DNA from 3 places in the Ruegeria sp. CDSC051 genome. Region 2 is predicted to be linked to each of the others. Evidence: riboswitches for the same ligand, from Rfam matches in the RefSeq annotation. Region 2 holds a riboswitch; each other region holds the start of a gene.
What was found. Region 2 has a riboswitch for cobalamin ahead of AC2FH0_RS15405 (hypothetical protein). Riboswitches for the same ligand answer to the same signal wherever they lie in the genome.

Region 1 (4,683 bases), on a different contig from region 2:
CGAAGGATCGATGGGTCTGTTCGACGGTGTCGCCAAACCCGGTGAGATTGGCCATGGATCTAGCGCGGAAACCGCGCAGCGTATGGGCTGGCCTGTGGTGTTGGTTCTGGATGTCGGCGGTCAGGCGCAATCAGCTGCAGCCACGGCGCTGGGGTTTCGGATGTACAACCCCGACCTGCCCTTTGCCGGGGTAATTTTGAACCGCTGCGCCAGCCCGCGCCACGAGCGTCTGACCCGGTTGGGTATGGAACGTGCAGGCCTGCCGGTTCTGGGCGTTCTGCCACGACGCGGAGACCTGACACTTCCCGAGCGGCACTTAGGTTTGATCCAGGCAGTGGAACATCCCGATCTGGAAAGCGCCATTGTCGGCTATGCTGCGTTCCTGCGTGAACATGTCGATCTGGAGGCGATCAAGCGGGCGGCTTCCTCAAGCCCAAATAGGCCATCGTCAGCCGTGCTGCCCCGCCCTCCGGCGCAGCGGATCGCACTGGCCCGGGATGCTGCGTTTTCGTTCACCTATCCGCATTTGCTGGAAGGCTGGCGCACGGCGGGTGCAGAAATCCTACCGTTTTCACCACTGGCGAATGAAGCCCCTGCCCCGGATGCCGATCTGGTCTGGCTGCCGGGTGGGTATCCCGAGTTGCACGCAGGCACATTGGCCGCCGCCAACACCTTCCAGACTGGGCTGTGCAAACATGCCGAGACAAGACCTGTGCATGGCGAATGCGGGGGCTACATGGCGCTGGGTCAGGCGTTGATCGACAAAGACGGAGTCCGGCACGAAATGGCGGGCCTTCTGGGCCTTGTGACCTCCTATGAAAAGCGCAAGTTCAACCTGGGTTATCGCAAGGCGGAATTACTGGCCTCGATGGCCGGATTTACCGAAGGCACAGCGCTACGCGGGCATGAGTTCCACTATTCCTCGATCATCGAACAGCCTGACGCCCCGCTGGCGCGCGTGTTCGACGCCGAAGGCGCGGAAGGCCCGCAAACCGGATCGGTGCGAGACAATGTCACCGGGACATTCTTTCATCTGATCGCCGAGGCCTCGGCATGAGTGGTTTTGTGTCCTTCATCGGTTCAGGCCCCGGCGACCCGGAATTGCTGACGCTGAAGGCGGTAGACAGGATGCAGAAAGCTGATGCGGTGCTGTTTGACGACCTCAGCAGCGGCCCGATCCTAAGCCACGCGCGCGAGGATGCTGACCTGGTTGGTGTCGGCAAACGCGCCGGGCGCCCCTCGCCCAAGCAGGATCACGTCAGCCGCTTGTTGGTCGAATATGCACAAACCGGTCAGCATGTTGTGCGGTTGAAATCCGGTGATGGCGGCATGTTCGGCCGGCTTGAAGAAGAACTGGTGGCCCTGCAAGAGGCCGGGATCGACTATGAAATCATCCCCGGCATCCCCTCGGCGGTAGCGGCGGCGGCAGCGGCGGGCATTCCGCTGACCCGGCGACTGACCGCGCGGCGCGTGCAATTCGTCACCGGCCACGATGTCAGTGGCAAACTGCCCGAAGATCTGAACCTGGCAGCACTGGCTGATCCACAGGCTACGACCGTCGTGTTTATGGGCAAGCGCACCTTTCCCCTTTTGGTTGGCGCCCTGCATTCGCGCGGCCTGCCGCTGGACACGCCTGCATTGATGGCCGAATCCGTCTCGACCCCCGAACAAAAACTGCAACGCTCGACCATCGGTGCTTTGTCGCAGCAGTTGGAAACCGAGATCGGCACCGCCCCGGCCCTGATCCTGTATGGACCTCTGGCAGAGTTCGAAAATGATTGACTTGACGCTGATCGGTATTGGCACCGGCAACCCGGATCATGTGACATTTCAAGGGGCGCAGGCGATCCGCTCGGCGGACCTGATCCTGATCCCCCGCAAGGGCGAAAACAAGGCCGATCTGGCAGGGCTGCGCGAGCAGATCATCGCTCAGGTCGCGGATACCCCTCCGCAAATCGCGTATTTCGACATTCCCAAACGCCGTGCCGATGATGGCTATTTACGCGGAGTGGACGAATGGCACGACGCGATTGCATTGCGCTGGCAGGAGGCCATCGCAGCCCACCCGAAGGCCCGCCATGTGGCGCTGCTGATCTGGGGGGATCCGTCGCTGTATGACAGTTCGCTGCGAATCGCGGCACGTTTGACCCCTCAGCCAGAAACACGGGTGATTCCCGGCATAACCGCGCTGCAAGCGCTGACGGCGGCCCATGCGATTCCGATCAACGAACTGGGCGCGCCCTATATCGTAACAACTGGTCGTCGCATCCGGGACGAAGGATGGCCGGAAACCGCAGAAAACGTGGCGGTGATGCTGGATGGCGAATGTTCCTTCCAAAACCTGAACATGGAAGACTTGGACATTTGGTGGGGCGCATATGTCGGCATGAAAGAGGAAATCCTGATCAAAGGCCCTTTGGCCGAGGTTGCGCAGCAGATTCTGGACCGCCGCGCCCTTGCCCGTGCCGACCATGGTTGGATCATGGATATTTATTTGCTGAAAAAGCGCATAATCTGACACAATACGTCGCAAATGATGATTGCACCGCCACAGCTATAGCGGCTAAATGGGGGTGTCTGGTCCTGCCGGAGAAATCCGGATGCTAAGAGGGAATTTGGTGCGACTGCCTCGGTGGTCAACTCCAAAGCCGCCCCCGCGACTGTAAGCGGAGAGCCCCTGTTCAACCAGCCACTCCCGGTTCTCCGGGGGGAAGGCGAACAGAGGCATCGACCCGCAAGCCAGGAGACCTGCCAGGCGCAAAAACGAAACACCGGCCGTCGGGTGCGGCGGCAGAGGAGAATACAAAATGGCAACACAAACGAAAACAGCATCCGCCGCGCGTACAGGCTTTGTTCCGGTCATGTTTGCAGTGGTTCTGGGTCTGGGTCTCATCACGCTGACCGGTCACGTTCAGGCAGCGGCCCTGCATGATGCAGCGCATGACGTGCGTCACGCGACCGGCTTCCCCTGCCACTAAGACCGTGTTCAGTCGTATATTGACCAGCGCGTTGTTCGCTGGTGCTGCAGCGGGGCTGATTGCCGCCTTGCTGCAGTTGGTATTTGTGCAACCAGTATTGTTGCATGCCGAGCTTTATGAATCCGGAGAGCTGGTGCATTTCGGGGCCGAGACCGTATCGGCTCATCCCGAACTGCCGCGCATGTTCTCTGAACTGACGCGTGATGCGCTGAGTGTCATCTTTACCATGCTGACCTATACCGGCTATGCGTTGGTGATGGTTGCGCTGATGTCGGTAGCCGAAGGTCAAGGACATCAGATTGATGGCCGGACCGGCGTCCTTTGGGGGTTGGCCGGATTTATCGCCTTCCACCTTGCACCAGGTTTCACCCTGGCGCCCGAAGTGCCGGGTGTCGCGGCAGCCGATGTCTATGCACGTCAGGTCTGGTGGTTCGCAACAGTTGCAGCAGCCCTTGTCGCCATGTGGTTGATCGCCTTTGGAGGTAACCTGATCAGCTATGTGATCGCCGCGGTACTTCTGTTGGTGCCACATCTTATCGGTGCACCCGAGCCCGATGTTTTCACCGGCCCTGTGCCGACTGAAATTGGCGCGTTGTTCGCGGCACGAGCTTTTGGAATCGGTCTGGTTGCATGGGTTCTGGTTGGCGCGTTCGCTGGCTATTTCTGGCAGAAAGAAGCGCAACCTTCCGAAGCAACGGCCTGATCGCACTTCGATTGAACGCGCTGGGGGTAAACTTGGCGCGTTTCCCTATGTTTTCAAGGAAATACAATGACCCGTTCACTTGCTCTATTCGTGATCGGTCTGGTCTTTGGTGGCGGTGCAGGATTTGTAATCGCTGCTGCAAATGGCGTCACATTTGATGGCCACGACCATTCTGATCCGTCTCTTCACGGAGCCTCACACACTGAGACCATGGCCCACGATCATTCCACGGCCCTGAACCTACCGGCAGGCGCAGATGCACCTACACTGGACATCGCTCTGACACAGGATCCTATGTCTGGCTGGAACCTGCATGTCATGCCAAAAAACTTTACCTTCGCACCGCAGAACGCATCTACCGCTGACATGGCAGGCGAAGGGCACGCGCATGTTTACATCAACGGAGAAAAGCTCGCCCGGCTTTACGGCAGTTGGATGCATATTGATCAGTTGCCCAAAGGCGAGGTCGAGGTTTCGGTTTCGCTGAATTCCAACAGCCATAGCCCGCTTTCGGTCGATAACGTGCCGGTTCGTGCTGCGGTTACGGTTCAGGTCGACTAAAGCGCCGGAATACGCGCACGCAAACACATCCGAAGCCGCCCGCAGGGTCGGGCGTCTTCGATCCAGCCCTGTGGGCTGTTCAGGTAAGTACGGCAAGTTTCAGCGATATCCGCGGCATCCGCCACCACATCGACACCCGAAAACACATAAGATGCGCGCCCCTGCGCCTGTATAGCCAGCGCCGTGGGTTCCGCGCAGCCGCTGAAACAGGCGTGTTCGCTCACTTCGACCTGATCCGTCAATCCAGCCCTTTTCAGTGCGTCCTGCACAGCCTGCACCTCGGCCGCCCGATCGCGTGCGGTGCCACAGGTTTTGCAGATCATCAGGCGCATCCGATCCAGACCTTTCCCTTCGTCCTGCGCCCGTTTCTGCGGCTTTAAGCGGCGCGGCGCAATCCCGAATGCGCACAAGATTGTGAGTGCGACGTTCTCACATTTCTGG
Region 2 (4,683 bases):
AGATCCTGCGCGGATTTCATCATCTTGGCCATGTCACCCAGGCCGCCGAGTCCTTTGAGCATCGGTATTCTCCTAATATCCGGTTTGACGCCTAAATACGGGCGCGGTCGGCGCGGCACAAGGGCCGAGCTGGCTCCCGCCCGTCGTCAAGGCCTTTCCTCCCGTTGGGCCCGGGAGGCTTCCAGTTGGGTCAGATGGGACGGTTTCAGTCTTCCTCGAACGGGTCCCATTCGTCTTCGACCTCGGGCAGCGCCTCGGTTTCCACTTTGGCGGCACGTTCTTCCGGTGTTTCAATCCGCTTTATGCGTGCCTTCGGAAATTGCATGAGCACCGCCTGAACCAACGGGTGTTTCTCAGCCTCTGCTTTCAACGCCAGCTCGGCGGCGTCTCGAATCTCGGCGATGGTCGCAACCTCACCATCGGCCACAATCGACACAGCCCAGCGGTTGCCAGTCCATCGTTGCAGCGACGAACCCAGTCTCGCTGCCAGATCTGTGGGTGCGTTCTGTGTCGGGGTGAATTCGATCCGCCCCGGTTGGTAAGAAACCAGCCGCACCCCGTTTTCGACCTCGACCAGAAGTTTCACATCCCGATTGGTGCGGATCAATTCAACCACGTGGTCAAAACTCGGATACCGTGCCAGCGCCGATTGGATATCATGGGCCAGAGCGGCCGACGGCGCGCCGGCGGGGCTGCTAGTTGCGGACACGTAAGAAGATGATGTCGCTTGTACCGGAGCCTGAGAGGGCACGGCCATACCACCGCCAGGACCGCCATTCGGAGGCGGAGGCGGGTTGTCCTGCAGGCGCTTGATCAGCTCTTCGGGGCTGGGCAAGTCGGCAACATGGGTCAGGCGGATAACGGCCATTTCAGCAGCCATCATGGCATTTGGCGCGGCCGATACCTCTTCCAGCGCTTTCAGCAACATCTGCCACATCCGGGTCAAAACGCGCATTGGCAGGGCCTCGGCCATTTGCTGACCACGGGCACGTTCATCAGGGGAAACCGTCGGGTCCTCGGCTGCGTCTGGCGTGATCTTCACAACCGAAACCCAGTGCGTGATTTCGGCCAGGTCACGCAGCACTGATAGCGGATCGGCCCCTTCGGCATATTGCCCGCCCAATTCAGTCAGAGCGTTTGCTGCATCCCCTCGCAGGATCATTTCCATCAAGTCCAATACCCGGCCCCGGTCGGCCAGACCCAGCATCGCGCGCACTTGATCTGCGCTGGTTTCACCGGCCCCATGGCTGATTGCCTGATCCAGCAGCGATGTTGCGTCCCGCGCCGACCCCTCGGCCGCGCGGGTGATCAGCGCCAGGGCATCGTCCGCGATCTGCGCCTTCTCAGCCGCTGCAATCTTTTTGAGCAGGCCAATCATGTCCTCGGGTTCGATCCGGCGCAGGTCAAATCGTTGGCACCGCGACAGAACAGTAACCGGGACTTTGCGGATTTCGGTCGTGGCAAAGATGAACTTCACATGCGCAGGAGGTTCTTCCAACGTCTTGAGCAGCGCGTTGAACGCGCTGGTCGAAAGCATGTGAACCTCGTCGATAATGTAGATCTTATAGCGTGCACTGGCGGCACGATAGCGCACCGAGTCGATGATTTCGCGGATGTCATTTACGCCGGTGCGGCTGGCGGCGTCCATCTCCATCACATCGACATGACGGCCTTCCATGATGGCGACGCAATGTTCGCACTGGCCGCAGGGTTCGGTCGTGGGCTTGCCTTGCCCATCAGGACCGATGCAGTTCATGCCCTTGGCGATGATCCGGGCCGTGGTCGTCTTACCGGTGCCGCGGATGCCAGTCATGATGAAGGCTTGTGCAATCCGGTCGGCCTCGAACGCGTTTTTCAGCGTGCGCACCATTGCGTTCTGACCGACGAGGTCAGCAAAAGTTTCCGGGCGGTATTTCCGCGCGAGAACCTGATAGGCGGGGCTGGGCGTGTCGGTCATGTCTGCTCTGTTGGATTCGTGTCAGGTTTGCAGCGTAGAGACCCCCGCCGTCCGCGTCCACCGCGCGCGAAAAGGAATTTCGTTTTGGCAAGGTGCATCAGAGCCGGTAAATCATGAGAGGCTTCAGCCCCATGTGGCGATGCAGGAAAAGGAGCTGTGTTGGAGAGTTTTGCAATTCACCCTCTTGGATTGGGCAAAGGGCAGATCGCTCTGTGCCCACTGCCGGGTGTCACGGGCGATTATGCTGGGGATTTCGCAGTAATCCGGGATTGGGCGCCGGACCTAATCATCTCGATGACTACTCTGGATGAGTTCCAGCATTCCGGCGGGCTGTCATTCGAGGCGGACCTGCAGTGCGAACGGATTGCCTGGGTCCACCTTCCGGTCTCCGATTTCGGCGCCCCCACGCCTGAGGTTGAGGCGCTTTGGCCGCAAGCCAGCGCCGCCGCCCAACATGTCCTTGCCAGTGGCGGCAAGGTGCTGGTGCATTGCCGCGGTGGGTGCGGACGCTCGGGGATGGTTGTGATGCGGCTAATGGTGGAATGCGGCGAAGCGCCTGACCACGCGCTTCGGCGGTTGCGTGCGGTGCGGCCCTGCGCGGTGGAAACCGACGCGCAAAAGGACTGGGCCGGGTTGCCGGCCCGAACCCTTCCCTGAATCAGGCAGACACTTGATACGGAATACTGTCGCTGCGCGGCGGCAGGGTCGATACGTCGAGCATCGCACAGGGTGGTTCTGACAGAAAACCAGCGGATTTCTGGATGAACTCCGGCCCGAACATCATGTCGCCATAGGCGTCCAGCTTTTCTGTCGGCGTGTCCGTGCTGGTGCCGCAATAGACCCTGATCTGTTCTGATTGGGCCCGAAAACGGGCCGTGCAGCCTTCGGTGCAATGGGTCAGATCGCTGGTACCTTCGACCTCGAATGTTTTGGATGTCGCAGGCCTTGCCGTCGCCATCGCCTCGGCCATGGCGCGTGCCATTCGGGCAAGGGCGGGGCAGGGTTTCCCGGTCCTCTGACAGACGGTTGCGGTGAATTCGTGTGTTTTTGTCTTCCAGATCATAATGCGCCCTCCGCGCGCAGGACGAAGGGTGAGGATCAGGTGTGACAGCGCGCTGACGACCTGCCCGGACACCCCGCCCGAGTTTCGGTTTCGATACGATGGCAGGTCTCCTGACTTGCGGGTCGTCGCTTTGCCGACCTTCCCAGCCCTGGGGCCAGTGGTATTTCGGCATTGCTCACCGCTTACAGTTGCGGGGGCAGTCGCGGAGTTGGCCCTTTCCGGCATCGCCGGGGCAGACCGCACCGTGTTCCCTTTTCATCCCGCCCCAATTCCGGGGCAAGAACCATCACCACATCGCTAGCGGCTATGCAGACCCCGAGTCAAGCCACCTGTTGGGGTTCAAACCGGACGTTTGGTCATCTTGATGAAATCTTGACTCTGGTGGCCGAAATCGGGCCGATTGTTGAGTGAACCGAGTAGTTCAGAATTTGTTGGAAGCGCCATGCTTGATACCACGCCCTGCGTCCAGACTAAGGACTTTGACTTTGCCTCAGGCTCTGCCAGCCTGTCGGCACGGCTGTATCTGCCTGCAACCGAGCCGAAGACCGCCGTGGTGATTCACAGCGCAACTGCAGTGCCGCGCGAATATTACCAGCATTTTGCCCGTTGGCTGGCCGCCGAACAGGGTATTGCCTGTTTGACCTATGACTACAGCGATTTCGGGCATTCGCTGCGCGACAAACTCAAAACCTCCGAGGTGACCATGGCGGATTGGGCCTTGGTCGACATGCCCGCCGCACGGGCTGAGATGCGCAGGCGGTTCCCGGACGCTTTGCAGTGGAGCATCGGTCATTCCCTTGGCGGCTTGCTGGGGCCGGTGCAGCCAGACATTGATCAGATCGACCGGATGATCTGTGTATGTTCGGGGCTGGTTACTCTGTCCGACCATCCCTGGCCCTATCGCGGGCTGGCGTGGATGTTCTGGCATGTGCATGGGCGTCTGGCAGTGAATGCGCTGGGCTATCTGCCGGGCAAAGCGGTGGGGATCGGTGCCGATTTGCCTGGTCCGGTCTATTGGCAATGGCGTAGCTGGTGCACGGCGCCGCAGAATTATGTGCCGCAGATCGGTGACGCTCTGCCCGAAGCGAGATGGGCGCAATCGAATACGCCGGTGGACCTGTTCACCTTCGAGGACGACCAGATGGTGCCGCCAGACGCTGTCTGGCGGCTTGCCGATCTGTATGGACCAAAGGCGCGGCGGCATCTGCTGTCTCCGAAAGAGATCGGAGTGCCCGAGATCGGTCATATCGGTGCCTTTGCCCGCAGAAATCAGGCGCTTTGGCCCCGGTTGATTGCCTGAAGACGCGCTTTTCCGTCCCCGTTAGGGTCTGTTGCGAGACTTTTTGTCATGCATGACAGACCGCACCAATTTACCAAAGGCTTTGTCGCGCGCCCGGGATTGCGCAAGGGTTTCAGAGTTCCTCTGATCCTCGCGCCGCAGCTTGTTCCAGCGTACCAGCCGGTCCGGCGAGAGCAGGCCATCGGCAATCGCCTCTTGCACGGCGCAACCGGGTTCGGCCTGATGCTGGCAATCTGAAAACCGGCAGGTCGCAGCCAATTCCAGAAGGTCTGAGAAAACCTCATCCACGCCGTCTTGGGCATCCATCAAACGCAGGGCGCGCATTCCTGGCGTATCAATCAGCCACCCCCCGTTTCGCATCGG
Region 3 (4,683 bases), on a different contig from region 2:
GCGGTGGACAGGGCGACCTGAAATACCGGCACATTGGCGGCGTCCAGCGGGGACGTTCCCGAGGCGCCTTTGCCCGAAAAGGACGTGGCGTTGATGATTGCCGAGGGGGCCAGCGCTACGACCTGTTCGCGCAGCCAGTCAGCGGCGGTAGGGGCTTTGAGCGACGGCGCAAATAGGCCAACAGCCTGAAACCCACGCGCACGCAGACGGTGGATCAGGGCCGCGACCGGGGCAGTGTCTGCCGAGGTCAGATAGGCGCGATAGAAGGTCACGAGGATGCGCTTGGCATCACCGGCGAATGCGGTATCCGCCGGGATCACACCGCGATCCGGGCACCATACGCCACATTCCGGGATCGTCTTGGCCCCCACCACCGGGCCAGAATAAAGCCCCGCGGCCAGTGCCATTTGCGCCAGCGCAGCCTGCGCTGCGACCTCACCGCCTGTGTCGCAAAGATGCGCCAGCCGCCGCAGGGTTGAAACGGGCAGGGTAGAATAGTCATCCAGCCGCGTATCTTCACGTCCATCCGCAGGCAGCACAGCAACGGCCATGCCCTTGGCGTGGGCCAGTGCCAGAACCTGCTGCAACCCGTAGGACCAGTAGGGCACGCCACCGATCAGGCGGATCAGAATGCCTTTGGCGCCCTCCAGCGTCTGCTCGACATAGGTGTCGACAGAAAGCGGGTGCTTCAGCGCCGTCAGATTGGCCAGCCGCATGGTCGGCATCCGACCTTCGGGTCCACCACCACGATGCCAGCCTGCCGCGAAAGCGCCAAGGTCACTGTCGGAAAAGGACAGCACCACCAGATCCGCCGGGCTCTGGCCCAGATCGGTTGGGGTCTCCGTTTCCTCTAACCCGTGGCTTTCGCGGAAGACGACGTGCATGGCTTACTCGGCGGCCTCGGTTACACCCACGAGGATTTCGCGGATTTCAGCCTCTTTGATGTCGTCATGCTCGGCGATGACCACCAGACGCGAGCGACGCTCTTCACCTGGCTCCCACGGGCGGTCGTACTGATGACGCACACGGGCCCCGACTGCCTGCACCAAAAGGCGCATGGGTTTGCCGGTAACAGCGGCATAGCCTTTGACCCGCAGGATGTTCAGTTCATTCGCCAGACGTTCGATATTGGCGACCAGCTGGGCCGGATCGGTCTGTTCCGGCAGCTCGACAATGATGCTTTCGAAATCATCATGCTCGTGATCGTGGTGGCCATCGTGATGGCTGGGACGTGCCTCCATGTCATCTTCGGCAGCGGCCTCAAGCCCCAGCACAACACGTACATCCACAGCGCCTTCGGCCACTTCGACCACGGGCAGCGGGCGCGGAGCCTCTGCCGCGATGATTTCCTTGGCCTTGGCGACCCCCTCGGGGCCAGCAAGATCAGGCTTGGTCAGCAGAATGATGTCGGCGCAGGAGATCTGGTCCTCGAACACCTCGGATAGCGGCGTTTCGTGATCAATCGAGTCATCGGCCAGGCGCTGGGCATCCACCGCAGCGACATTCGGGGCAAAGCGACCGGCGACCACAGCTTCGGCATCGGCCAGAGCAATTACGCCATCCACGGTGATTTTCGAGCGGATATCCGGCCAGTCGAACGCTTTCAGCAGCGGCTTGGGCAAGGCCAAGCCAGAGGTTTCGATCAGAATGTGATCGGGGCGCGGCTCTAGCGCCATCAGCGCCTCGATGGTCGGGATGAAATCATCTGCCACGGTGCAGCAGATGCATCCATTGGCCAATTCCATGATGTTTTCCGCCGGGCAATCGGGGATCGCGCAGGATTTGAGGATATCGCCATCGACGCCAACATCTCCAAACTCGTTGACCACAATGGCCAGGCGCTTGCCCTGCGGGTTCTGCATCAGATGACGCACGAGCGTGGTCTTGCCCGAGCCCAGAAAGCCGGTGATCACAGTGACGGGCAGTTTTTCGAGATTGCTCATATCTAAGCTCCAATCGGGGGAATGCGGGCCGCACAGTTTTTGCGGAAATGTTCAGGACGTTCGCGCCATTTAACGAGGCCATCTTGGGTCGCGAGATATTTGGTCGCGCCTTCAACAATGGTCTCGACATGATCGGTTTCATCGAGATGCTCATAGACAAAGGTCCAACGTTTGGGTCCGCCACGCAGCACAATCGAGCAGCCCTGATCGCAATTTGAAAGGCATTCTACTGCCTTCAAAGTGACGCCATCAGGAAGTTCTGCCTGCTCCAACGCCTTGTGCAGCAACGCCCCAGGACGATCTGCATCATTCTCGACGGGCAGGCCGCGGCGGCAGGTCGTGCACACCAGCAGTTCAACAGGTGTGGTCTCGGTCATGTCTCTCATCCCCCCAAATCCTCTTCGCGGGGGACGGGGTTTCATGCGGGCCACGTATTGCGACATGGGCCCGACACCGGATCACCCCGTCCGGTTTCAACTTCGGATGTTGGCAGGTCTCCCGGCTTGCGGATGTCAGAGGCTGGCCTCTGGCAGATGTCCCGCCTTCCCGGCCTGTCTGGCCAGTGGCTTTGGGCACCCTCTCCGGTCACGGTCGCGGGGGCGGCTGCGTTTGACGGTTGACCGCTGACGCATTCCCTTTTCATCTGCATGTGCAGACACCAACGGATGGGACATGCGGCACGGGCAGGGGGCTTGTCAAGCGCGGCAGACGCACGGAAATCATCGAGAATGGAAAAGCGACCTGCCAATGCCTGTCAGCGGCATGTTTGGTCAGCCATATGCAAAATGACCGCAGGCGAACTTGGGCTTTGCGCCTCGAAGATATCCAGACGAAAGGATTCGCGGGCCCGTTACTTCAAAGGGCATATCGCGTGGAATCGATAGAGCGGTCAAATTTACCGGCCGAGCCAGTGAGTTCACCGCCTTCTGATCAATCCGGTGTCAAGCTTCACTCAGCAGAGCACTGCCGTGGCGAGACGGCGTGTCGCAGGCTCGAAAAGCCGAATGCGAAGCAACTGTTTGAAAGTATTGGAGGCGAGTACCTGTTTTGAAATCGAACCCTGTCAGAATTAATAGATAATAAAAACAGATACTTAAACCCATCTCGCATTCTTCGTAACCAAGAAATGTTGCGGGATTTGTTGCGGGATTTTGGTCAGCTCATTTAGAGATCCAAATTTTGTCGTGCTGCTGTGGGTAAGTGTTTGCTGACGCTTTAACTTCGGACGAAACATAGCCTCTTTGAACCCGCTTTAAACCAGTCCAAAACTTTCGAATTTCCAATATGCGAGAGTTCTTTGAGTAGTCGACGTAATGATCTTCATTCTGACCGTCTTTTCGTCTCATAATGGAGGCGTGTTTAGGATAGTCGCCTTTGGCGATCTGTAACACATGGTCGGCGGAGTGGAGCGTGTTTAAAGCACCTTCCAAGACAGCCTCGGTAGCTGCCCTGAAGTCTTCGTGACAAAGTGCGAGGCACGAAATGAACCCTCGTGCAAAGAACTTCAAGTCCAAATGCTTAAAGCCCAATGCACTAACTTCATCTCTAGTGCGTCGTTTGAGTCTGTCAGAACTACAGAAGTCCTCGACCGAAATCTTAGGGTCAGTTGTAATTCGTAGGCGAGTCGGTGTGTCATCTCTGACGTTGTCCGTTGGTGACTGATTAAAGTCGCCGAATGCGAGAGTTCCCAGAGGCAAACGGTTGTGCAAAGCATGATTGCGAAGCTCGTACATAACTCGGTACTCAAGGCTGCCATCAAAAACAGAACTGAAGCTGCTTTGAAGGTCTATTTGTCTTCCAACAAGTTTAGAAAGCAAAGACATGCGCCTATGCAATTGTTCCTCGTAGACTCTAGACGCCGTAAGTACTGAGATCAGCTTAAGGTTCACATTTTGCCTAGCGTCGTCGAAGAAGTGATCAACGTCTCGTTGCATGTCCTTCTCGAAAAGATACCTAAGTCCGACGCTGATCAGGCTTTCTTCAAACTCGATGAAGGCATTTGCCAATAGGGTAAATGTGTCTTCTACGTCCCAAATTGGCTTGATGACATTCTTGGCATGAAGGATTTCATTGAAACGATCTTCGTCAATTTCGACAGCCATTCCCCCAATAAAACCTTCCGCGAGAAGAAACTGTGCCATGAAAATACCTGTTGCTGTCTAAGCGTTTGCGACCCAAAAATCCGCTCCATTTTAAATGAGAGCGAAACACGGATTTAGAGGGAACAAGTCCCCAAAAAGTCAACAAGAAACGTGTTGCGGGAAATGTTGCGGGATTTTGCAAAAAGTTAACGTGCGAAAGCCGGGCAACTATTTGAAATCAAACAGTATCAGATGGTTAGGTTTTTTCGGTGTTAACTTTTATGGAGGCGAGTACCGGAATCGAACCGGTGTACACGGATTTGCAATCCGTCTGGTGGCTCTGAATATATTGAAGTTTACTGTAAACGGCCCCGATTTGTTCACGGTCAAATATCAAGGAGTTACCGGGCAGGTGTAAACCGAATTCTGCCGTTCCCCGGACAAAGAAAAGCCGTTGAGTGGATGGCGACCCACCTCAACGGCCATAACAAAGTCTTCGTCCCATCAGCCTACTTCAAACGGTATTTCATCTCAAGTCTTCCAGAGTTGCTGGCATGAGCTGGAAGGTAGCAAACCTGTGCGCGGAGAGGAAATTCGGCAGTCCCGTGCGCAAGCAGATCATTATGTTCCTGGCCGATAAGGCAAGCGACGATGGATCG

Region 1: it holds a riboswitch for cobalamin, as region 2 does, so the genes downstream of both, AC2FH0_RS00275 (CbtB domain-containing protein) here and AC2FH0_RS15405 (hypothetical protein) in region 2, are expected to answer to the same signal.
Region 3: it holds a riboswitch for cobalamin, as region 2 does, so the genes downstream of both, AC2FH0_RS00345 (DUF1636 family protein) here and AC2FH0_RS15405 (hypothetical protein) in region 2, are expected to answer to the same signal.

What each region holds. Positions count from the first base shown of each region.
Region 1 covers NZ_JBXWOC010000001.1:54,362-59,044, reverse strand. The annotation lists gene AC2FH0_RS00290 (cobyrinic acid a,c-diamide synthase CobB) at 1-1,057, shown strand, start outside; gene cobA (uroporphyrinogen-III C-methyltransferase) at 1,054-1,782, shown strand; gene cobF (precorrin-6A synthase (deacetylating)) at 1,775-2,518, shown strand; cobalamin riboswitch at 2,562-2,770, shown strand; gene AC2FH0_RS00275 (CbtB domain-containing protein) at 2,808-2,978, shown strand; gene AC2FH0_RS00270 (CbtA family protein) at 2,983-3,681, shown strand; gene AC2FH0_RS00265 (hypothetical protein) at 3,748-4,242, shown strand; gene AC2FH0_RS00260 (DUF1636 domain-containing protein) at 4,239-4,652, opposite strand.
Region 2 covers NZ_JBXWOC010000006.1:135,827-140,509, forward strand. The annotation lists gene AC2FH0_RS15390 (YbaB/EbfC family nucleoid-associated protein) at 1-62, opposite strand, end outside; gene AC2FH0_RS15395 (DNA polymerase III subunit gamma/tau) at 206-1,957, opposite strand; gene AC2FH0_RS15400 (protein-tyrosine phosphatase family protein) at 2,114-2,614, shown strand; gene AC2FH0_RS15405 (hypothetical protein) at 2,616-3,020, opposite strand; cobalamin riboswitch at 3,104-3,323, opposite strand; gene AC2FH0_RS15410 (alpha/beta hydrolase family protein) at 3,463-4,320, shown strand; gene rsgA (ribosome small subunit-dependent GTPase A) at 4,342-4,683, opposite strand, start outside.
Region 3 covers NZ_JBXWOC010000001.1:68,010-72,692, forward strand. The annotation lists gene cobN (cobaltochelatase subunit CobN) at 1-884, opposite strand, end outside; gene cobW (cobalamin biosynthesis protein CobW) at 888-1,943, opposite strand; gene AC2FH0_RS00345 (DUF1636 family protein) at 1,946-2,320, opposite strand; cobalamin riboswitch at 2,415-2,621, opposite strand; gene AC2FH0_RS00350 (hypothetical protein) at 3,104-4,084, opposite strand; gene AC2FH0_RS00355 (hypothetical protein) at 4,579-4,683, shown strand, end outside.